3 regions of the Sorangium sp. So ce834 genome follow, and region 1 is predicted to be linked to each of the others. Evidence: riboswitches for the same ligand, from Rfam matches in the RefSeq annotation. Region 1 holds a riboswitch; each other region holds the start of a gene.
The links. A riboswitch is a leader RNA that binds a small molecule or an ion and turns the genes downstream of it on or off. The one in region 1 is predicted to bind cobalamin.
Positions count from the first base shown of each region.

Region 2: it holds a riboswitch for cobalamin, as region 1 does, so the genes downstream of both, WMF20_RS06505 (TonB-dependent receptor) here and WMF20_RS22580 (ribonucleoside-diphosphate reductase subunit alpha) in region 1, are expected to answer to the same signal.
Region 3: it holds a riboswitch for cobalamin, as region 1 does, so the genes downstream of both, WMF20_RS02085 (energy-coupling factor ABC transporter permease) here and WMF20_RS22580 (ribonucleoside-diphosphate reductase subunit alpha) in region 1, are expected to answer to the same signal.

Region 1 covers NZ_CP150351.1:6,249,396-6,256,930, reverse strand. Annotated here, with positions in the region: gene metE (5-methyltetrahydropteroyltriglutamate--homocysteine S-methyltransferase) at 1-764, opposite strand, end outside; gene WMF20_RS22585 (ribonucleotide-diphosphate reductase subunit beta) at 885-1,841, opposite strand; gene WMF20_RS22580 (ribonucleoside-diphosphate reductase subunit alpha) at 1,901-4,345, opposite strand; cobalamin riboswitch at 4,602-4,810, opposite strand; gene WMF20_RS22575 (hypothetical protein) at 5,013-6,023, opposite strand; gene WMF20_RS22570 (dockerin type I domain-containing protein) at 6,091-7,497, opposite strand.
Region 2 covers NZ_CP150351.1:1,771,868-1,779,402, reverse strand. Annotated here, with positions in the region: gene WMF20_RS06510 (sensor histidine kinase) at 1-1,416, opposite strand, end outside; gene WMF20_RS06505 (TonB-dependent receptor) at 1,568-3,691, opposite strand; cobalamin riboswitch at 3,925-4,132, opposite strand; gene typA (translational GTPase TypA) at 4,323-6,209, shown strand; gene WMF20_RS06495 (hypothetical protein) at 6,280-6,807, shown strand; gene WMF20_RS06490 (LysR family transcriptional regulator) at 6,820-7,535, opposite strand, start outside.
Region 3 covers NZ_CP150351.1:548,173-555,707, forward strand. Annotated here, with positions in the region: gene WMF20_RS02050 (hypothetical protein) at 1-17, opposite strand, end outside; gene WMF20_RS02055 (ABC transporter ATP-binding protein) at 14-751, opposite strand; gene WMF20_RS02060 (TetR family transcriptional regulator) at 748-1,464, opposite strand; gene WMF20_RS02065 (CbiX/SirB N-terminal domain-containing protein) at 1,599-2,786, opposite strand; gene WMF20_RS02070 (energy-coupling factor ABC transporter ATP-binding protein) at 2,762-3,598, opposite strand; gene WMF20_RS02075 (CbiQ family ECF transporter T component) at 3,595-4,344, opposite strand; gene WMF20_RS02080 (hypothetical protein) at 4,334-4,690, opposite strand; gene WMF20_RS02085 (energy-coupling factor ABC transporter permease) at 4,687-5,364, opposite strand; cobalamin riboswitch at 5,499-5,702, opposite strand; gene WMF20_RS02090 (enoyl-CoA hydratase/isomerase family protein) at 6,972-7,535, opposite strand, start outside.

The DNA.
Region 1 (7,535 bases):
TCGCCCAGCGCGCCGAAGTACGTCGCGAGGAGGACTCGAGGCCGCTTCGCGCACGCGGCGAGCCGGGCGAACGCCCGCCGGCAGGCGTCCTGCGCGCGCGCGTCGAGGTCCAGCGCGAGGCACGGCTCGTCGACCTGGACCCACGCGACGTTCCGGTCCGCGAGCGTCCCGAGCAGCGCCTCGTAGACCGGGAGCAGCCGATCCAGGAGGTCCAGCGTGCTGGCGCCGGACGGCGACCCCGGCGCCAGCTTCGAGAGGAGCAGGAGGGTGGCCGGCCCGACCACCACGGGACGGGTCTCGACGCCGAGCGCCCGCGCCTCCTCGATCTCGCTCACGAGCTTCGACGCGTCCAGCTCGAACCGCTGCCCGGCGTCGAGCTCGGGGACGATGTAGTGATAGTTCGTGTCGAACCACTTCGTCATCTCCAGCGCGGCGACGTCGACGCCCGCGGCGCGATCCTGGAGGCCCCGCGCCATCGCGAAGTAGCGAACGAGCGGATCGGAGATGGCGCGATAGCGCGCCGGCACGGCGCCGACGGCGATCGCCATGTCGAGCATGTGGTCATAGAGCGAGAAGTCGTTGCTCGGGATGTGGTCGATGCCCAGCGAGCTCATCGCAGACCAGTGCCGGCGGCGGAGCATCGAGGCCGTCGCCTCGAGCTCGGTCGCAGGCGAGCTCTTCGACCAGTAGCTCTCGAGCGCCTTCTTCAGCTCTCGAGCGACGCCGAAACGCGGATAACCGAGACATGTTGCGAGCACGGACATGGTGAGACCCCGTTCCCTTCTCAGGACGATTGAATGGTTTGGAGCGGCGGCACGCCCCTGGGCGTGCCGTGCGTGTCGAGCGCGACGAGGACGACGCGGCCGCGCGCGGCCCGCTCGATGTCAGAAGGAGGCATCGAGGACGACCTCCCCGGCGACGCCGACCTGATACGCCGAGACGCGGCGCTCGAAGAAGTTCGTGACCTCCTGGACGTCCTGCAGATCCATGAAGGACAGCGGGTTCTTCCCCCCGTAGCGCCGCGGCATGCCGAGCGTGACGAGCCGCTGATCGGCGCAGAACTCGAGGTAGCGGCGCACGTCGCGCGCCGACAGGCCCGCGACGCCGGCGCCGAGGAGATCCTCCGCGAACTGGGCCTCACACTCGATCGCCTCATCCATCATGTCGAGGATCGACCGCGAGAGGCCGGCGTCGAAGAGCTCGGGCTCCTCGCGCCGCACGGTGCTCACGACCTCGAAGGCGAAGCGCATGTGCGCGCTCTCGTCGCGGAAGACCCAGCTCGTCCCCGCGGCGAGCCCGTGGAGCAGGCCGCGCGAGCGCAGGAAGTACACGTACGCGAACGCGCCGAAGAAGAAGAGCCCCTCGACGCACGCGGCGAAGCAGACGAGGTTGAGGAGGAACTGCCGCCTCTCGGAGCGCGACTCGAGCCTCCCCAGCGACTCGATGGAGTCGAGCCAGCGCATGCAGAAATCGGCCTTCTTCCGGATCGAGGGGATGCTCTCGACCGCGGCGAAGGCGCGGTGGCGCTCCTCCGGATCGGGGATGTACGTGTCGAGGAGCGTCAGATAGAACTGGACGTGCAATGCCTCTTCATAGAGCTGCCGCGACAGGTACATCCGCGCCTCCGGGGCGTTGATGTGCCTGTACAGGTTGAGCACGAGGTTGTTCGCCACGATGGAGTCTCCCGTGGCGAAGAACGCGACGAGGCGCTGCACGAGGTGGCGCTCCGCGGCGGTCATCCTCCGCAGGTCGCCCACGTCCGTCGAGAAGTCGACCTCCTCGACCGTCCATGTGTTCTTGATGGCGGCGCGGTACATCTCGAAGAAGGCCGGATACCCCATCGGGCGCAGCGTGAGGCAGAGGCCCGGATCGAGCAGGCGCGCGGGGCGGCTCACGCGGCTCACTGGCACGCCTCGCAGGACTCGGGGTTCTCGAGCGCGCACGCCACGTCCGCGGCCGCCTTCGCCGGCGCAGGCGGGAGGTCCGGCGCCGCGCCCACGGTCGCCTTGGCGATGCGCGTCGCGGGGCGCGAGCGCAGGTAATAGGTCGTCTTGAGCCCCTTCTTCCATGCGTGGAAGTACATGCTCGAGAGCTGGCCGATGGTGGGGTTCTCGACGAAGAGGTTCAGCGACTGGCTCTGGTCGATGAAGGCGCCGCGATCCGCGGCCATGTCGATGAGCGACCGCATCGGGATCTCCCACGCCGTCCGGTACACGGCGCGGACCTCCTCGGGCAGCTCCTCGAGCCCCTGGACCGAGCCCTCCGCGAGCTTGAGCCGGGCGCGCACCGCGTCGGTCCAGGCGCCGCGCTGCTTGAGCTCCGCGACGAGATAGCGGTTCATCTGCAGGAAGTCGCCCGAGAGCGTCTCGCGCTTGAACAGGTTCGACACCTGCGGCTCGATGCACTCATAGCAGCCGGCGATCGACGCGATCGTGGCGGTCGGCGCGATCGCGACGAGCAGCGAGTTCCGCAGCCCCTCGGCGCGGATGCGGGCGCGGAGCGCCTCCCAGCGCGCTTCGTCCTGCGGCACGAGGCCCCACGCGTCGAACTGGAGCTCGCCGCGCGCCGCGCGCGTCTCGTCGAAGGCCGGGTGGCGCCCCTTCTCGGCGGCGAGGTCCGCGGACGTCGAGAGCGCGTGGTAGTACACCTCCTCGGAGATCCGCCTCGAGAGCTCCCGCGCGGCCTCCGCGTCGAAGGGCAGGCGCATCTGAAAGAACACGTCCTGCAAGCCCATGAGCCCGAGGCCCACCGGCCGCCAGCGGAGGTTCGAGCGCCTCGTCGAGGCGATGGGGTAGTAGTTGAGGTCGATGACGCGATCGAGCTGGCGGATCGCCGTCCGCACCGTGCGCGCGAGCTTCTCGAAATCGAACGCGACGGTGCCGTCCGCGCGCGCGGCCGTGTGGCGCGCGAGGTTGATCGAGCCGAGATTGCAGACCGCCGTCTCCTCCTTCGAGGTCACCTCCACGATCTCGGTGCAGAGGTTCGAGAGGTGCACGGTCCGGCCCGGCAGCGCCGTCTGGTTGCAGGCGCGGTTCGCCTTGTCCTTGAACGTCATCCAGCCGTTGCCCGTCTGCGCGAGCGTGCGCATCATCCGCGCGTAGAGCTCGCGCGCCTTCATCGTCTTCTTGGCGAGGCCCGCCCGCTCGGCCTCGGCATAACGGCGCTCGAACTCGTCGCCATAGAGATCGGGGAGATCGGGCACGTCCTTGGGATCGAACAGGCTCCATTCGCCGTCCGCCTCGACCCGCTTCATGAACAGGTCCGGGACCCAGCTCGCCAGGTTCAGGTTGTGCGTGCGCGCGGCCTCGTCTCCGGTGTTGTCGCGCAGCGCGAGGAACTCCTCGACGTCGGCGTGCCACGGCTCGAGGTAGACGCAGCAGGCGCCCTTGCGCTTGCCGCCCTGGTTCACGGCCGCGACGGACGCGTCGAGCGTCTTGAGCCACGGCACGATCCCGCTGGAGTGCCCGTTGGTGCTCTCGATGAGCGAGCCGCGCGACCGCACGCGGTGGTAGGCGAGCCCGATGCCGCCCGAGAACTTCGAGAGCATCGCGACGTCGGTGTAGCGCTGGTAGATGGTCTCGAGGTGGTCCTCCGGCGAGTCGAGCAGGAAGCAGCTCGAGAGCTGCTCGTGGCTCGTCCCGGCGTTGAACAGCGTGGGCGAGCTCGGGAGGTAGTCGAGCGACGAGAAGAGGCGATAGAGCTCGACGGCCTGCGCCGCCGTCTCGGACAGCGCGCAGGCGATCCGGAGGAAGAACTGCTGCGGCGTCTCGATGACGAGGCGCGTCTCGGGGTGCTTGAGGAGATAGCGATCGTAGAGGGTCCGCAAGCCGAAGTACTCGAGCTCATGGTCCCGGCCCGGCTCGATCGCGTCGTTCAGCTTGCGGGCGTTCTGCGCGACGAACCCGTGGAGCCGCTCGTTGATGAGGCCGAGCCGCCGCCCGACGGCGACGGACTGCGAGAAGGCGTGGATCTCCTGATTGCGGACCTCCTTGTCGATATAGGTCGCGAGCAGGCGCGCCGCGAGCTTCGCGTACTGGGGCTCATCCGCGATGAGCGACGCCGCCGTCTGGATGGAGAGCTGGTCGAGCTCGCGCGTCGTCGCGCCGTCGTAGAGGCCGCTGATCGTCTTTGTGGCGACGCGGAGCGCGTCCACGTCGGACAGGGCGAGGCAGCAGCGGCTCACCGCCCGGACGATCTTGTTGACGTCGACGGGCTCGCTCGACCCGTTGCGCTTCTTCACCCGCATCGTCGTGTGCGGGGGCGCCTCCTCGGCGCCTCCGGTCCTCGCGCTCCGCGCCCGCAACGGCGCCGCGCCGTTGCTCGTCGTCACTGTGTCGCTCAGCATGGCAATCCTCCTCGTCACGCTTCGTTCGGAGCGGTTCCAGACCGCTCGCGTCGAGACCGCGAGAGCGAAGAGGCCAGCCGATGCGCGCGAGTGCGCCGGCTCTCCAGGAGAGCCTTCGGACCGACCGCTCGCCCCCGCGGGCGAAAGGAAGACAACGCGGGAGGGGGTCGGAACCGGGACGGGCGCGAGGATCAGCGCCAGCTCGGACCTCCCCGCCTCCCTCGAGGCTTCCAGGCCAAACCGGCGCAGGATGTCTCCCCAGCGCAGGATGTCGGCAGGTCTTCGGGCTCGCGAGCGCTCCGGCTCTCGCCGGCTTCCTACGGTCCACCGCTTCCCAGCCCGGAGGGCCAGTGCTCGTCGTGGAGATCGTTCTCGCTTACCGCTGCGGGGCAGCCCCGGATTCGCACCGGGTTCCCTTTTAAGCCCCGGGCCGAAGCCCGAGGCACCAACATGAGGCACTACATATTGCGGTGCGCGACCCCGGTCAAGCGATATGTTGGGGATCCGGGCGAGCGCATGGATGTGGCGCGATCGCTGTCCAACGACGGATGCGCTCGCGACCGTCCAGGCCTGTGCTGCCTGTCCGACGCTCTTCGGAACGAGAGGGCGTGCACGGTCGAGCGAGGTTTGCGCGTCAGCGGTGCGCGACGGCGCGCAGATCGTCGAGCTAGGGGCAGGATGCGTTGGCGATCGCCACGGCGTCGAGATCGAAGACGCCCGTCGCGCCCGTCAAATCCGGCCGATCGGTGATTCGCACGTAGCGCGCGAAGCTGAGATCGAGATCGGCGAGGTCGAAGGCGTCGCCGCCCGCGACCTCGGGGTCGGTTGGATCGAGGATGTTCGTGTCGGGGTTCGCCAGCACGGGGTGCCAGCCGGCGCAGGAGCCGTAGGGGGCCGCCGCGGCGGTGCACGGGAAGGCGATCCAGTCGACGCCGTTCTGGCTCACCTCGACGGTCGCGAGCTCGGCGAACACGGAGGTCGGGCCGGTCTCGAAGGGGTTCTCGAAGACGATGAAGTCCGGTCCTGGCCCGTCGACGATGAGGTTGCCCGAGAAGCCCAAGGTGACGGTGCCGCCGTTGCCGAGGGACACCACGTCGGTCGAGCCCCCGCAGCAACCTCCGCCCTTGGGAGGACCGAAGGCGATGTTCGGGAACCTGTCCTGTCCGTAGTTCGGGCCGGGCCCGAAGAGGTGGCTTACCACCTCGGAGGCGAACACCGTTTCCGCTCCCGTGCAGTCGACGCCGCCGCCGCCCACGCCGCTGCCGCCGTCGCCGCCCGCGCCGCCGTCGCCCGCGGCACCGCCGCTGCCCACGCCGCCGCCGTCGCCGCCCGCGCCGCCGTCGCCGCCAGACCCCCCTGCGCCGCCCGCGCCGCCGCCGCCCGCGCCGCCGTTTCCGCCTGCGCCGCCGTCTCCGCCTGCGCCGCCGCCGTCTCCGCCTGCGCCGTCGCCGCCAGATCCCCCTGCGCCGCCCGCGCCGCTCCCGGCGTCGTTCGACGACGTGCTCGCGCCGCCGCCCGAACCGGTGGCCCCTCCCTGACCGGTCGCGCCGCCGGATCCCTGCGCTGCCGTTCCTCCCATTCCCCCGGGGCCGCTCCCGGACGGCGAGCCCTCGGAGGAACAGGCGATGATCGTGAGCACCGACAGGAGCACGCTCGCGCGCGTGATACGAGAAACCATGAGACCTCCGAAGGCGAGCGCGCGCCGCGCCGGGGTGAACCCGGCGCGGCGCGCGCCCGCGTGCTGATCAGTAGAACGGCGCCGACGTGCCGTACCGCGCGAGATAGATGTTGTAATCGGCGGTGTTGATGCTCCCATCTCCATTGAAGTCGGCGTGCTGGTTGTACCCGGGGTCGCCCAGCTGGGTGCTCCACGACGCCACCAGGATGTTGTAATCGGCGGTGTCCACGTCGCCGTCGTTGTCGAGATCCGCGTCCGCGATGTTCCCGAATCCATCGCCGTCGGTGTCTCGCTGGTTCGCGTTCGCCGTGAGGTAGGCGTTGTCCGCGCCGTCCGGCACGCCGTCGCTGTCGGCGTCCGGCGCGCCGTCGGGGAAATAGAGCGTCACCTTCGGCGTCACCCCGATCTCCCAGAAATCCGAGGCGCTCCCGGCCGAGTAGCACTGCCCCGCGGGGGACGAGTACTCGTCCCCCGACGGGTTCCAGGCGATCGCCAGGGCGCTCGTGTGGCCGACGAACGCGATGGGCGACGTCGCGCTGTCGTCCTCGCACGCGTCCGGCGTCAGCTCGAGGTACTGCGACGAGCTCCCCTCGTTCACCGGCGTCTGGCTTCCCCCGACGACGCTCGCGACAACGCTGGCGCGGATGAGCGCGGCATAGCCGTTCTCGCTCGCGCCGCCGACGCCGAACGCGTCCCCGCCGCCCACGTGCAGGGCGTCGTCCCCGTCGAAGCCGAGCGCCGCCGCGCTCAGCACATTGCTCGCCAGGAGCGAGCCCTCGCTGCCGCCGTAGGCGTACGCGCTCGCCGTGCCGTCGATGACGTCCTGGATGTCGGCCGCCGCCCAGATCCTGAGCTCGCCGGTCCGGTTGGGCGAGGTCTGGTAGCCGATCCCGGTGACGAGGTTGCCCGCGGAGTCCACGGCGATCCCCCCGGAGGCGCCGGGGATGCTCGTGATCAGCGGGATCTCCGCGATCTGCGGCGCGGTCAGATCGAGGGCGTAGACGCCGCTCGTGTAGCCGCCCGGCCCGTTCCACCCGCCATTGATGACGAGCGCGTCGTTACCGTACCAGGCCCCGTCGTAGTAGTTGACGTCGAGCTCGATCACGTCCCCGTGGCTGAGCAGGTCGGGCGGCGAGGTGACGCTGAGGATCGAGCTCGGGAACACGAGCAGCGGCGCCCCGTAGCCGACGCCGAGCGCGATCGTGCTGCCGTCCGGCGAGATGGCGAGGAAGCTCGGATCCATCGGCCCGTCGCTCAGCGTCGCGACGGGCACGTAGACGCCAGATCCGTAGTTCTTCTGGAGGTACAAGGTCTGATCGTTGGCGACGAGGAGCCGCCCGGCCAGCTCGTATCCATCGATCTCCTCGGATGTCGTCGGGAACCCGTCCAGGGCTATGGACCACCCGTCGGCGATGGCGGGTAGGTCGAACGTATACGACGTGTTCCCCGCGTACTCGTCAAAGGCGTCCGCCAAGGCGGGCGGCGAGAGCAGGAGGAGCGCTGCGGCGACAG
Region 2 (7,535 bases), 4.5 Mb from region 1:
GCCGGCGCGCTCGCCCTCGAGCTCGTCGATCGTCCGGGACAGCGCCTGCCGCATGCGCTCGACGCTCTCGCCGAGGCCCACGACCTCCTTCGGCCCGGACAGCCGCGGCACGGCGGCGCCGAGCTCGCCGCGCGCGACCTCGTCGGCGGCGCGGGCGAGCTGCGCCATCGGCCGCGAGAGCTCGCGCGCCGCCCGCGCGACGACGCCGAGGGCGGCGAGCACGAGGAGGGAGAACGAGGCGAAGAGCGCGGTGATGGCGTTGAAGTCCTCGTTGAACGACGAGCCGGTCGCGAGCGCGCGGTAGAGGCCGATGGAGGAGAAGAGCGAGAGGAGCCCGGTGAACAGGAGCGGCAGCCCGAAGTCGCGGAGCATGCGCCGCCGGAGGGGCGTCGGGGGCGCGCCGCCGCGCTCGGGCGCGCCGGTCCACGCGCGCAGGAGGTCGACGGCCCGCGCGACGGAGTCCCTGTGCCACGCGCGCTGGTAGAACGAGACGCCGAAGGCGAAGAGCGCGCCGAAGCCGAGCTGCATGAGCGCGTCGGCGGCGCTGAAGGGGGCGCCGGGGCGGAAGGTGGCGCCGGGGCGGACGTAGGCGATGCCGATCGCGGTGCACCCGAGCCAGAGCGCGAAGTTCAGGGAGGCGAGGACGTCGGGGAGCCGCTCGGCGCGGGCGAGGCCGCGGGCGAGCAGGGCGCGGTCGCCGGACGGGCCGGCCCGGAGGGCGGCGACGATCGCGTGCGTGGCGGGGCGCACGGCGAAGGTGAAGCCGAGGGTGCCGGAGAGCGCGAGGAGGGGGACGACCTCGAACCACGCCTGGAACACGACCTGGCTCTGGGTGCGGAGGAACGCGACGCAGAAGAGCAGCATGACGTGGCCGCCGACGATGCCGGCGGCCGTGGCCGACTCGGCGAGGCGCGGCCGGAGCGCCGCGGCGAGGGCGCGCGCCGAGGCGGCCTCGGAGGCGCCGCCGTCGGCCGCGTCGGCGCGGAGCAGGCTGCGGTGGATGGCGAGGCGCATGCCGCCGGCCATGACGCCGAAGGCGAGGGCCGTGACCAGGAGGCCGAGCCACGACGGCGGCGTCGCGTGGCCGATCCCGAGCGGGCCGGGCCACGAGGGGGGCCCCGCGGGGGGGCCGCGGAGGGCGAGCGGCGAGACGGCGAGCGGCCACGAGAGGGTGCGGATCGCCGCGGCGATGGCGAAGCCGCGGTCGCCGCGGCGGACGAGCACGCCCGAGAGCGCGGCCGAGAGGGCCATCGAGGCGAGCAGGAGGATCGCCGGCCAGGGCGTGGTGAGGGCCGCGGGGACGACGGCGGAGAGGAACAGGAGGGCCGAGAACAGCTCCCAGCCGGTCGCGACGAGCTCGGCGCGGGCGCGCGGGGTGAGCGGCGCGCGGAGCTTGGGGGGCGGCGGGGTGCTCACGGGGCCGGCGGCATGGAAGCCCAGGGCGCGCGGCTTCGCAACGGCGGCCGGCGGCGCGGGCGCGGCGCCGGCGGAGGATCGTGCGCTGGCGCTTGACGGAACACGGATGACGGAAGGCGAGGAACGACGGCCGACGCTCTTGGCCCCCGGGCTACTCCCAGTACAGCGTCGCCCGCCCGATCGCCGTGAACGGCCACCCCGGCGAGTAGTGGATCCCCGTGACCGCGGCCGGCTCGTACGGCAGCCGCGAGTCGCTCGCGAACTGGACCTCGCGCCACGTCGCGTCGAACAGGTTCTGGATGTCCACGGCCGCCTCGACGTTCCTCCACCGGAGCCCCGCGTTCGCGTCGACCACCGTGAACCCCTCGGCGGTGAGCGACTCGTCCTCGGTCGCGGGCCGCGCGCCGATCGCCTTCACCCGGAGCGCCGCGAACGGCGTGAAGGCGCCGAACGCCCTGCGCACGCCGATGCCCGCGGTCAGCGTCCGGGTCGGCGCGAGCGCGACCGCGCTCCCGTTGCCGGCGTTCGCGCGGAAGCGCGCGCGGGTGAAGGTCGCGTCCACGTCGGCGAAGAGCCAGCTCCCGAGCCGGTAGCGCGCGCCGATCTCGATTCCATAACGCCGCGTCTCCCCCGACGCCTCGGTCACGCCGGCGTCGCCGCTCCAGACCAGCTCGGAGTCGAGGTCGAGCAGGAACCCGGCCGCGCTGAGCGAGAGGCCGCGCACGGGCGCGACCCTCGCGCCGACCTCGTAGCCCTTCGCCGGGGTGATCAGCGTCGCCGCCCCCTGGCCCAGCACCGCGCCCCGGGCGTCGTTCGAGTGGAAGCCGCGCCCGTAGTGGGCGAAGAGATCGAGCCCGCCAACCGGCGAGACGATCGCCGAGAGCTTCGGGAGCAGCTGCATCTGCCCCCGCGCGCCGCTCGACCGGTTCCCCGTCCCCTCGAGGTCCTCGCGCAGGTCGTCCACGTTGACGTCGATCCACTGCCCGCGCACGCCGAGCACGAGGCGGAGCCAGCGCCGGAGCCGGGCGTCCTGCTCGACGTACACGCCGATCTGGCCCTCGTCGACGTGGGTCCGATCCCGCTCCTCGAGCCGCTCGCGCGCCTCGTCGTGGTGGAGCGACTTGTCGATCGCGTCGGCGCGGATCTGCGCGCCGAGCGAGGTCGTGAACCTCGCCCCGCGGTGCTCGATCTGCTTGCGGAACCGGAAGTCGGCGCCCAGCACCGTGCGGTCGTCGTTCTGCTCGATCTGATCGCCGTGGGCCGGATCCTCGGCGAAGAACGTGAAATTCGAGTACAGCGTGAAGCGATAGCGGAGGAAGTAAGCCATCGCGCTCAGGTCGGCGTCCCGCCACGCGGTCGAGGTGGAGACCGACGCCATGTGCCGCGCGGTCGACCCGCCCTCGGTCGGATCGACGGCGCCGAAGTGATCGATGCACGGCTGCCCGAAGGCGGAGGGCGGCGGGTTCAGACCGCCCTGCTCCCCCTCCCCGCACACGGCGCGCGCCGGGATCTGGCCGGAGCCGTGCCAGGTCGAGCCGTAGGACATCCACGTCGCCTGGACCTTGCCGGTGCTGCCGAGGTCGCGCGTCGCCCTCAGGTAGACGTTGAAGCGCTTGAGCCGCTCCGGGCTCTGGAACGGCCCGTCGTTCCGGTAGACCTCCGCCGCGGCCACCGCGCGCCATTCGTCGCCGAGCTCCGGCGAGGCGATCACGAGGCCGCGCAGGATGCCGTACTGCCCCACGCTGAGCTGCGCGGTGCTCTCGTCGAGCTTCTCGGCGAAGCGGAGGTTGACGGCGCCCGCCGTGCCGAAATCGCCGATGCTCGCGTAATAGGGCCCCTTGTAGCCGTCGAGCCCGATCACGAGCTCCGGGATCATGAAGTAGAGGTCGGTGAAGCCGTGCCCGTGGCCGTGGCTGACCAGGTTGACGGGCACCCCGTCGACGAAGAACGCGACGTCGGTCCCGTGGTCGGCGTCGAAGCCGCGCAGGAAGTACTGGTTCGCCTTGCCGCCGCCGGCGTGCTGCACGGCGAAGAGCCCGGGGACCGACTCGAGGATGTCGCCCGGCCGGAGCCGCGGCCTGAGCTCGAGCTCGCGGTGCCCGACCGAGACGCGCGAGGCGGCCTCGCTGCCCGGCTTCTCCGCGTGCACCGTGACCTCGATGGGCTCTTCCTGGGCGCGCGCTGGCGGCGCGGCGAACAGCGAGATCGCCAGCGCGGCGATCCGATGGAGTCGATGACGGTGTCCGTGGCCCTTCGTGACGTTCTCGCGCAGCATTCATGTCCTCCTTCGCGCAATCGCGCGGAGCGGCGCCGGGCCGCTCGCATCGAGCTCCGGGAGGAGGAAAAGGTCGCCCACGGCGCGATGCCCTGGACCGACCTCTCGCCCCCGCGGGCGACCGGAAGGCAACGCAGGGGGCGGCTCGGGATCCGGGACGTGCGCAGGGCTGCACCGGCTCGGACCTCACCGCCTCCCTCGAGGCTCCCAGGTCGAACCGGCGTCGGATGTGTCCCCGTCGCCGGGCGCGGGCAGGTCTTCGGGCTCGCGAGCGCTCCGGCCGGGCCGGCTTCCTACTGTCCACCGCTTCCCAGCCCTCATCGGGCCAGTGCGTGGGGTGGAGGTCGTTCTCGCTTACCGCTGCGGGGCAGCCCCGGAATCTCACCGGGTTCCCTATTCAGCCTGAGCGAGCGCCCAGGCACCAGCGCGGCGCGCACCCTAGGAGGATGCACCTCCGGCTGTCAATCGCTCCCGCTCACCTCGCCCGCTCCACGCGCGTCCCTCGCCATGCGCCCGCCTCGCGCGGGCTTCCTGCCCGCGCGGCTCGCGCCCGCCTCGCGCGCGCCACCTGAACGTGAGCGCTCGCCGCGCGACGTCCGCGCGCCGGCCGAACGTTCGGGCTCTGGCGAGGATGGGCTCGCTCCTCCGTGGGTCGCGTGCTACACGGCCGCCGCCGTATATGCCGCGTAACGACCTCCGCAACATCGCCATCGTCGCCCACGTCGACCACGGGAAGACCACGCTCGTCGACCACATGCTCCGCCAGGCGGGCGCCTTCCGAGAAAACGAGGTCGTGGCCGAGCGCGTCATGGACTCGAACGATCTCGAGCGGGAGCGCGGCATCACCATCCTCGCGAAGAACACGAGCATCCGGTACCGCGGGGTCAAGATCAACATCGTCGACACGCCCGGCCACTCCGACTTCGGCGGCGAGGTCGAGCGCACCCTGATGATGGCCGACGGGGCGCTGCTCCTCGTCGACGCCGCCGAGGGCCCGCTGCCGCAGACGCGGTTCGTGCTCTCGAAGTGCCTCCAGCGCGGCTTCCCGGTCATCGTGGTCATCAACAAGATCGACCGGAGCGACGCGCGCGCCCACGAGGTGCTCTCCGAGGTGTTCGACCTCTTCTGCGATCTCGAGGCGAGCGACGGGCAGATGGACTTCGCGACGCTCTACGCGATCGGGAAGCTCGGCCAGGCGAAGCGCGAGCTCGAGCACGAGGCCAAGGACCTGGAGCCGCTCTTCGAGACCATCCTCGAGCGGGTGCCCGGCCCCTCCGGCGACCCCGACGGGCCGCTCCAGGTCATCGTCTGCAACACGACCCACGACGACTACGTGGGCCGGCTCGCGGTCGGCCGCGTGGTCCGGGGCACCGCCCGGTCCGGCGCCGACGTCGCGCTCCTCGGCGAGGGCGGGCAGTCGCGCGGCTACGTGAAGATGCTCTACGCCTACGAGGGGCTGAAGCGGGTCGCGGTCGAGAGCGCCGCCGCGGGCGAGGTGGTCGCCATCGCGGGGCTCGACTCGGTCACCATCGGCGACACGATCGCGGACCCGGCGACCCCCGAGTCGCTGCCGCGGATCGTGGTCGAGGAGCCGACCATCAAGATGAAGATCGGCGTCAACACGTCGACCTTCGCCGGCAAGAGCAAGCAGTCGAAGTTCCTGACGAGCCGTCACCTGAAGGAGCGGCTCGAGCGCGAGGCGATGAAGAACCTCGCGATCCGGGTGGAGCCGACCGAGGTGCCCGACACGTTCGTGGTGCTCGGCCGCGGCGAGCTCCAGCTCGCGATCCTCGTGGAGACGATGCGGCGCGAGGGCTACGAGATGCAGCTCTCGAACCCCGAGGTCGTGACGCGCGAGATCAACAGCGAGGTGATGGAGCCGGTCGAGCTCGTGGTCGTGGACGTGCCCGACACCTACGTCGGCGTGGTGACCGAGCGCCTCAGCACCCGGCGCGGCCGGATGGTGAAGATGACGAACCCCGGCTTCGGGCGCGCCCGCCTCGAGTTCCGGGTGCCATCGCGCGGGCTCATCGGCTTCCGGGGCGAGTTCCTGACGGCGACGCGCGGGACGGGCCTGCTCAACACGATGTTCGACGGCTGGGCGCCCTGGGGCGGCCCGATGATGCGCCGCCCGACCGGCGCTATCGTCGCCGATCGCGCCGGCGTGGCGACCCCGTACGCGCTGCACCACCTCCAGCCGCGCGGGACGTTCTTCATCGTCCCCGGCGTCGAGGTCTACGAGGGGATGATCGTCGGCGAGCACAACCGGCCGAACGACACCGACGTCAACGTGATCAAGGAGAAGAAGCTGTCGAACGTGCGCAACCACGGCAAGGACGAGAACGTCCTCCTGGCCAGCCCGCGGCTGCTCACGATCGAGACGGCGATGGAGTGGATCGACGGCGACGAGCTCGTCGAGGTCACGCCCGACGCGGTGCGCGTCCGCAAGAAGGTGCTCGCGTGCAACCGCCGAGAGCGCCGCGAGGACGCGATCGAGCAGGCGCAGGCCGTGGAGTGAGCGGCGGGGGCGCCCGGCGAGCGCCCCCTCCCCTGCCCGCGCCGGTGTGGACCGGTGTAGACTCCCCGGCATGAGAACGACGCTGCTTCCAGCGCTCCTCGCTTCGCTCGTCGCCCTCGCGGGGGCGAGCGCCTGCGGCGGGAGCGTCGTGGTCGACGGCTCCCCGGGGGGCGACGACGGCTCCGGGGGCGCCGGCGCCAGCGCGACGTCGAGCGGGCGCACGAGCGTCGGCGCGGGCCCGCAGTCGGCGAGCTCCAGCGCGGCGGGCTCGGGCGGCGGAGCGCGGGCCTCGTGCGATTTCTTCTGCGCCCTGTTCGACGGCACCGCCTGCCCGGACCCCGGCTGTCGCGCCGCCTGCGCCGAGCTGCTCTCGGTGCCGCGCCCTTGCAACGACCTGACCGCGCCGTTCTTCGACTGCATGGGCGGGATCGTCCAGATCCCGTCGGTCACGCGCTGCGAGCAGATCTCGGCGTGGCTCGATCCGCTGTTCGCGTGCATGGCCTCCAGCGACCCGGCGTGCGACGCCGACTTCGTCCAGGTGGACTGCGCGCCGTTTTACGAAGATCAACGGGCCTGCCAGCTCAGCCAGGGCCGGTAACGGCGGGCGACGTCACCGGCCCTGGCGCGGCCGCGCGCCCGGCCGGAGGGCGCCTCGCAGCGGCCCGAGGGCGTCGGTGACGAACGCGACGAGCGCCTTCACGCGCGGCACCGCGCGCGTGTCGCGGTGCACCCCGAGCCACAGCGTGCGCTCGGGCGGCGGCGACGGCGGCGAGAGCAGGCGCAGGCCCGGCATCGCGTCGCCCAGGTAGCGCGGCAGGCACACGAGCCCGACCCCGGCGGCCCCCATCGTCGCCTGGGCCTCGCGGCCGTTCGTGCGGGCGGCGACGCGGGCCTTCGCGGCGACGGCGCGCAGCCACGCGAGGTCGGCGACCGCCGGCGGCTCGTCGCTCATCGTGACGAGGGCGTGGCCCGCGCACTGCCGGTCGAAGTCCGGCAGGCCGCGCTCGGCGAGGTAGGCCTCCGACGCGTAGAGGCCGAACCCGATGCGCGCGACCTCGCGCTGGAAGACCTCACGGTGCTCGAACGCGGCGGGGCGAAAGGCGATGTCCGCCTCCCGCCGCGGGAGGCTCAGCCAGCGCGCATCCGCGACGAGCTCGACGGAGATGCCGGGGTGACGCGCGAGGAACGGGGCGAGCAGCGGCCCGAGGACGCGGGCGGCGAGCCACTCGGACGCGGTGACGCGGAGGTGGCCGGTCAGGCCGGCGTCGCGTCCGGCGGCGGCGCGCTCGGCGGCGAGCGCGCCCTGCTCCATGCGCTCGGCGTGGC
Region 3 (7,535 bases), 5.7 Mb from region 1:
CACAGGAGGCGGATCACGCGGCCTCCCTGCGCACGAGCGCGAGGTAGAGATCGTCCATGGTGCGCGCGCCGTGCGCGTCCTTGAGGCGCTCGACCTCGCCGCAGGCGACGAGGCGCGAGCGGTGCATCACCGCGACGCGCCGGCAGAGGGCCTCGACGTCGGAGAGGATGTGCGACGAGAACACGACGGTGACGCCGCGCTCGCGCGCGAGCTCGCGGAGCAGCTCGAGGAGCTCGTGGCGGCCGAGGGGATCGAGGCCCGAGGTCGGCTCGTCGAGCAGGAGCACCGCGGGCTCGTTGATCAGCGCCTGGGCGATCCCGACCTTCTGGGCCATGCCGGTGGAGAAGCCGCGCAGGGGGCGGTCGGCCTCGCGCTCGAGCCCGAAGCGGCGCAAGAGGGCGTCGGCGCGCGCGGCCGCGACCCCGCGGGGCAGCGCGAACATCGCGGCGACATAGTGGAGGAACCCGCGCGCCGTCATGTCGGGGGGCAGCGCGTACGACGCGGGCAGGTAACCCGCGCTCCGTCGGACCTCGAGCGTCTCGCGGACGACATCGCGCCCGAGCACGCGCGCGGACCCCGCGGTCGGCAGGGTCAGGCCGAGGAGCATGCGCAGCGTGGTCGTCTTGCCGGCGCCGTTGTGCCCCATGAAGCCGAAGATCTCGCCCGCCGCGACGGTGAAGCTCACGCCGTCCACGGCCGTGACCTTCCCGAAGCGCTTGCCGAGCGCGTTCACCTCGATCGCCTGGTTCATCGCTTGCTCCTCGCGCGCGACGCGGTCGCGCGCTGCTTGGTGGCCGTCGCCTCCGTGGAGGTCGTCTTCGTGGAGGTCGTCTTCGTGGAGGCCGCCGCCGGGCGCGCGGCCAGGCCGGCGCGGAAGACGTCGGCGATCGCGTCGAGCGCGCGCTCGCCGGCGAAGGTGCCGAACGACGTGACCAGCCCGAGGTGCTGGGGCGCGAAGCGCAGCACGCCGAGCACGAAGGGGATCGCGTCGCGATCGACGTCGGGCCGGATCTCGCCGCGCGCGATGCCCTCGTCGACCCAGCCGGCGATCTGGGCGACCTGCGCCTTCGCGGCGGCGGCGCTCGCGGCGTCGTCCTGCAGGCGGAGCGCGCGGAGGTCGGGGTCCTCGCGGAGGAGCTTGCCGAAGAGCGGCTCCGCGGCCTGCTGGCGGTAGGCGAAGCGGAGGGTCGCGACGAGGCGCTCGAGCGGGGACTCGAGGCCCATCACCTCGGCGGCGAAGCGGGCGCGGATCGCGGCGAAGGCCTGCTCGACCACCTCGCGCAGGAGGGCCTCCTTGTCGGCGAACTCCAGGTAGAGGGCGCCCTTCGCGCAGCCGGCCTCGGCGGCGACGGCGTCGAGGTTCACGCCCTTGAAGCCGCGCTCGGCGAAGAGGCGCCTGGCGGCCTCGAGGATCCTGGTGCGCCGGGCAGGGTCGCGGGGCTTTTCGGGGCGGCGGACGGGCACGGAACTGATATGACTCATTTGGACAAACGAGTCAAATCGGGCGACGCCCGGCGCGGGACGCGGGCAGGGGCCACGGAAGGGCTATCTCCGCGCTTCAGAGATCCACGCTCGAGCGCGGCTCCGGGCGCCGTGCCTCACTGCATGATGTCGTCGACGATCCGCGCCACCAGCCGGTCGCCGAGCAGGTGCTCCTCCACGAGGTCCTTCGCGTCCTCCTCGCGGACGCCGCGGTACCACACGCCGTCCGGGTAGACGGCGACCGTCGGCCCCTCGCCGCAGCGCCCCATGCACGACGTCCTCGTCACGCGGATCTGCTGCTGCTGGCCGGCCTGCTTCACGCGGCGGCGCAGCGACTCGAGCAGCGCCAGGCTGCCGCGGTCCACGCAGTCGGCGTTGCCGCAGACGAGCACGTGCTTGCGCAGCGGGCGGTGGGCGTGCGGGTGGTTCGACGCCTGCGTGTGCGTGAGCGTGTGGCGCACGCTGTAGAGCATCGCCTTGAGCCCGCCGACCTCCCGGGCGAGCCCCGGCATGGCCGTGCGGTACATGCACGTGTCGCAGGGGAGGGGAGACTCGCCGGCGAGCGCCTGGCGCGCGCGCTCGTCGATCAGCCCCGAGAGTGCGCTCGACCGGCCGAGGTGGGGCGCGAGCGACGCGCGGATCCACGGGTACGTCGACGCGAAGCGGTCGACCTGCTCGGCGAGCTTCGTCATGAGCCGGCCGGCGAAGAGGAAATAGGGGAGCACGACGACGCGCTCGGGCCGCTGGCGCGCGACGCGCTCCAGCGTCTCCTCGACCGAGGGCCGCGTGACGCCGATGAAGGTCGGCTCGACCAGGAGCAGCCCCCGGCCCTCGCCGATGAGGCGCGTCATCTTGCAGAAATCGCCGTTCGCGTCCGGGTCGCTGGACCCGCGCCCCACCACGACGAGCGCCGTCCGGGCGCGCGCCGCCGGGTCGTCCGGCAGCGCGGACGCGGCGCGCTCGAACGCGACCTCCGCGAGCGCCGGGTGCACGCCGAGGTGCCGCGCCGCCGAGAAGCGCACGCCCGGGTGCGCGGCCCGCGCCTGCTCGAGCGCCAGGGGGATGTCGTTCTTCACGTGCCCGGCCGCGAACAGGAACAGCGGCACGACCGCCACCCGGGACACCCGCGCCGCGAGCGCCGCGAGCGCGTCGGCGAGGTACGGCGTCGCGAGCTCGATGTAGCCGTGCTGCACCACGAGCCCGGGCCGCGACGCGCCGTAATCGGCCACGAGCGCCTCGAACTCGGCGTTCGACGCGGCGTCGCGGCTGCCGTGGCCGATCAGCAGGAGCCCTTCGTCATGCATGCGAGCGCCTCCTCCAGGGTGAGCGGGAGCCCTGCGCGGCCGCGCGGGTGGACTGGCTCGGCCGGGCTCATCCGGGCCCAGAGCTCCGCGACCCACGGCCGCCGGAGCCGCGCCCGCGCGAGCAGCTCGCCGGCCGCGAACACCTCCCGCGGCGGCCCGTCCGCGAGGACCTGCCCGTCGCCGAGCAGCACCGCGCGCGTCGCGAAGAGCGGCACGAGGTCGACCGCGTGCGTCGCGGCGACCAGCGTGGTGCCCTGTTGCTCGGAGAGCGCGCGCAGCGTCCGGCACAGGGAGAGCTCGCCCTCCGGGTCGAGCCCCGCGGTCGGCTCGTCGAGCAGGAGCACGCGCGGCTGCATCGCGAGCATCCCGGCGATGCACGCGCGCTTGCGCTCGCCGAAGCTCAGCGCCTCGATCGCGCGGCCGGCGAGGTGCGCGATCTGCACGGCCGCGAGCGCCGCCTCGGCGCGGCGCCGCGCCTCGGGCGCGGGCAGGCCCAGGTTCCGCGGGCCGAACAGGACGTCGTCGAGGAGCGTCGCGCCGAGCAGCTGGTCGTCCGGGTCCTGGAGCACGAGCGCGGCGCCCGCGGCCACGGCGTCCGAGGGCGAGCCCACGCGGCGGCCCGCGATCTCGACGCTGCCGCCGGGCGCGGGGAGGAGCCCGACGAGCGTCCGGAGCAGCGCGGTCTTGCCGGCGCCGTTGCCGCCGAGCACCGCCACGGACTCGCCCTCGGCGACGTCGAGGCGCACGTCGCGCAGCGCGGGCTCGGCGCCGCGGTAGCCGACCCTGGGGGCGCGGAGGGCGATCGCGCTCATCCCGCCGCTCCGGCGGCGACGCTGAGGCCGAGGGCCGCGAGGGCGAGGGCGGCGAACGCGAGGTTCGCGGCGGGCGCGCTCGGCCGGCGGTCGGCGACGGGGAGCTCCCCCCGGTAGCCGCGGAGCTGCATGGCGACGGCGGCGTGCTCGGAGCGCTCCAGGGTGCGGAGCGCCACGACGCCCGCGACGGCGCCGGCCGAGCGCGCGGCGGCGCCCGGGCGCGCGAACCCGCCGCGGAGCGCGGCGGCGCTCCACGCGCTGTCGGCGGCGCGCTGGAGCACGCCGGCGAAGCGCCGCGCGAGCGCGAGCAGCTCGACCAGGGCCGCGGGCGCGCCGAGCCCGGCGAGGGCCGCCTCGATCTCGGCGGGCGCGGCGGCGCTCGAGAGCCACCGGAGCACCGCGGCGGCCGCGAGGACGCGCGCGGCGATGGCCGCGGCGCGGCGGGCCCCGTCGCGCGCGATCGCGTCGAGCGGGAACGGCGCGCCCGCGAGGAGCGGCGCGCCCGGGGTGAGCGCGAGCGCGAGGGCCGCGGCGAGCCCTCCGAGCCACGCGGCGGGCGCGAAGGCGCGGAGGATGGCGCCCGCGCTCATGCCCTGGAGGGCGAGGGCCGCGCACGCGACGGCGAGCAGCGCGGCCGGCGTCCAGGGCGAGCGCGCGCCCGCGGCGACGCAGCACGCGGCCACGGCGGCCCCGAGGCGGAGCCGGGGATCCACGTCGCGGAGCCGCGCGGGGGGATCAATCCGCACGGAGCCCGTCGCCGCCGGGCTTGCCGGCGGGCTGGCCGGCGCGCTCCACGAAGAGCACGCGCGAGAAGTAGCCGAGGGCGAAGCCGGAGAGGAGCCCTGCCCAGAGGAACGCGAAGAGCAGGAGGTCGCCCTCGAGGCCCGCGAACAGCGGCCCCGTGTCGTGGCGGCCGGCGTCCTCGGCCACGCGACGGACGACGGCCTCGTCGATCCCGTCCCACGAGGCGTTGCCGCACGCGGCGAGGCAGAGCGCGGCGGCGGCCGGGAGCGCGGCGGCGAGCCGCAGCGCCGCGGCGCGCGCGCCCCCCGCGAGCGCCGGCAGCGCGCGGTGCGCGGCCCGCCGCGTCACGACGCCCCCGCGGGGAGCGGGACGACCTGGAGCCGCTCGAGGATGTCGGGCCGCCGGGCGCGCAGGAAGACGAGCGCTCCCGCGGTCATGGCGCCCTCGAGCAGGCCGAGCGGCAGCTGGGTGGGGACGAAGGCGAGGGCGACGCCGGTGAACATGGATCCCACCGACCCGTCGCCCGCGAGCCCGAGCGCGAGCTCGAGCGCCGTGGTCGCGTACGTGGCCCAGTCGGACGTCACGCCGGCCAGGAACCCCGCGACCCAGAGGCTCGCGCCGCAGCGCCGCGCGAGCCGGAAGACGAGATATCCGGTGAACGCGCCCGCGATGCCCATCGACGCGACGTCGGCGCCGAGCGTGGTGAGCCCGCCGTGGGCGAGGAAGAGGGCCTGGATGAGGAGCGCCACCACGGTGACGAGGACGGTCATCCAGGGGCCGATGAGCACCGCGGCGAGCCCGGTGCCGCACGGGTGGGAGCAGGTCCCTGCGGTCGGCACCGGCACGGGCATGCACGAGATCGCGAAGACGGCGGCGGCGATGAGGCCGACGAACGGCTTGTAGAAGGCGTCGTTCCGGGTGCGGCGCCGGAGCAGGTGGAGGGCGACGGCGACGAAGGGCAGGGCGAGCGCGTTCCAGACCGCGCACCAGCCGAGCGGCAGGACGCCCTCCGCGAGGTGCATCGCGGCCGCGGGCCGGGGCGCGAGCAGCGTCGCGAAGAGCACGGCGGCGATGGATATAGCGCGGCCGTGAAGACCGATTTCGGCGCTCCGGGTGAAGTCCGCACCCGAACGCCACGAAGACGTGCGCAAGCTGCACCTCGTGGGGAGCTCGGGTAGGTCTCCCGGCTCATGGGTTCAGGGAGCCTTTCGGGCTCCCAGCGCCGCGTCCACCTTCCCAGGCCTCTTCAGAGGCCCAGTGGTCTTTGGAGGCGGCTCCCCACTCACGGTGGCGGTACCGCGCCGGTTTCGCACCGGCTTCCCTGTTATGCCCAGAGGGCACCCGAGGTGTGGATTGTCAGATGGATGCTCGGTAGTCCCGTTTCGCGCCCGGCGTCAAGGACGTCGCGCCGCGGCCGCGGGGCAGGCGCTCGCCTCGCGGGGCTGCCCCGAGGCGCGCGGGCGCGTTCGCGGCGGCCGTCTCGCGGCGCGCGCGGGTGCGCTCGCGGCGGCCGTCTCGCGGCGCGCGCGGGTGCGCTCGCGGCGGCCGTCTCGCGGCGCGCGCGGGTGCGCTCGCGGCGGCCGTCTCGCGGCGCGCGCGGGTGCGCTCGCGGCGGCCGTCTCGCGGCGCGCGCGGGTGCGCTCGCGGCGGCCGTCTCGCGGCGCGCGCGGGTGCGCTCGCGGCGGCTGTCTCCGCGGTCCGCGCGGGCGCACCTCACGCCGGACCGAGCTCCGTGACGAACCGCGCGCGCGGGCTGCCGCCGCGTGCCGTCCAGCCCGCCGCGGTCCGCGGAGCGCTCCCGGCGTCCGGAGGTCCGGCGCGGCGGGGGCCCGCGCTGTCCCGCGCCCGCCCTCGCGCCATTGCGAGCGGCCGGTCCGCCGCTGCCGTGGTGTCCTGCGCGCGTGGCGCCGCCCTGTCGCGCCGACAGGCAGCGCGATGCGCGTTCGCGTCCTCCGCGCGCAACGTGGAGTCCGCGAAATTGACCGAGACGCACGCGGACAAGCTTCCTCGAAAAAGCTGCAAGCGATGTGTTTCTGTAGTTAAAGTCTCTTTACTTGCTCGTCCTGGGATCGCCGCTCGCCCCCGGGGCCCGCTCGGAGCGTGCGCCGCCCCGCGCGTGCGGCGCACGTTCCGGTGATTTTCTCGCCGCAGTGTGCTTTGTTCGTCCTGGCTCTTTACTTGTGAGCAAGTGTTCCGTGTCTGGCTCGCTTCGTCGCGGAGCCTGACGTGACGGGGCGGGCTCTCGTGCTCTCTTTTCGAGCGTGCGGCGAGCGACTCCGCCGGACGCTGCTCCCGCGCGGGTATGCCCGGCTCGAACGCGCATTCGCGGGAATCGGCGGTGTGCGCGCTGCGCCGTCTCCTGGCTGTCATCGTGCTGGGAGCAATCCGCTCATCCGCGTGCATCGGTTGCACTTTGTTATCGACAACCTGCTTCCGGGTGCCACACTCCGAGCACCGCATGCGCACCGGCGCGGTTTCCCCCCCCGGCCCGGAGCGCGTGCGGGCTATCTCGAGCACCGCAGCGGACGTTCTCCGCGCCGCTGCGGTTTCCCTACCGCGGTCATGTCTGGCCCCCCTCCAGCATGACACGCGGTCTTTTTTTGGGTCTTCTGGCGCGCTGTTCGGAAACTCACTTTCCTGTGAACGTGGCCTGCGATTTCGCCAGGAACGCTTTCATTCCGAGCTGTTGGTCCTCGCTGCCGAAGAGCGCGGCGAAGGCCTGGGCTTCCAGCTCGTTGGCGGCGGTGAGGTCGAGGCTCTCGCCGCGCAGGATGACGCGCTTGGCGGCGGCGACGGCGAGCGGCCCGCGCGAGGCGATCTTGAGGGCGGTCTCGCGGGCGCGGGCGAGGAGCTCGGCCGCCGGGAAGACGGCGTTGACGAGGCCGATCGAGAGCGCCTGCTCGGCGGTGATCATGTCGCCTGAGTAGATGAGCTCGCGTGCGCGGCCGGGGCCGACCCGCCGCAGCAGCCGCTGGGTGCCGCCGAACCCGGGGATCACGCCCAGGTTCACCTCGGGCTGGCCGAGCTTGGCGCCTTCCGCGGCGTAGATGAAGTCGCAGGCGAGGGCGAGCTCGCAGCCCCCGCCCAGCGCGAAGCCGTTGACCGCGGCGATCACGGGGAACGGCGCGGTCTCGATGAGGTCGGCGAGGCGGTGGCCTGCCTCGGCGAACCGCTTCGCGGCGATGCTGTTCAT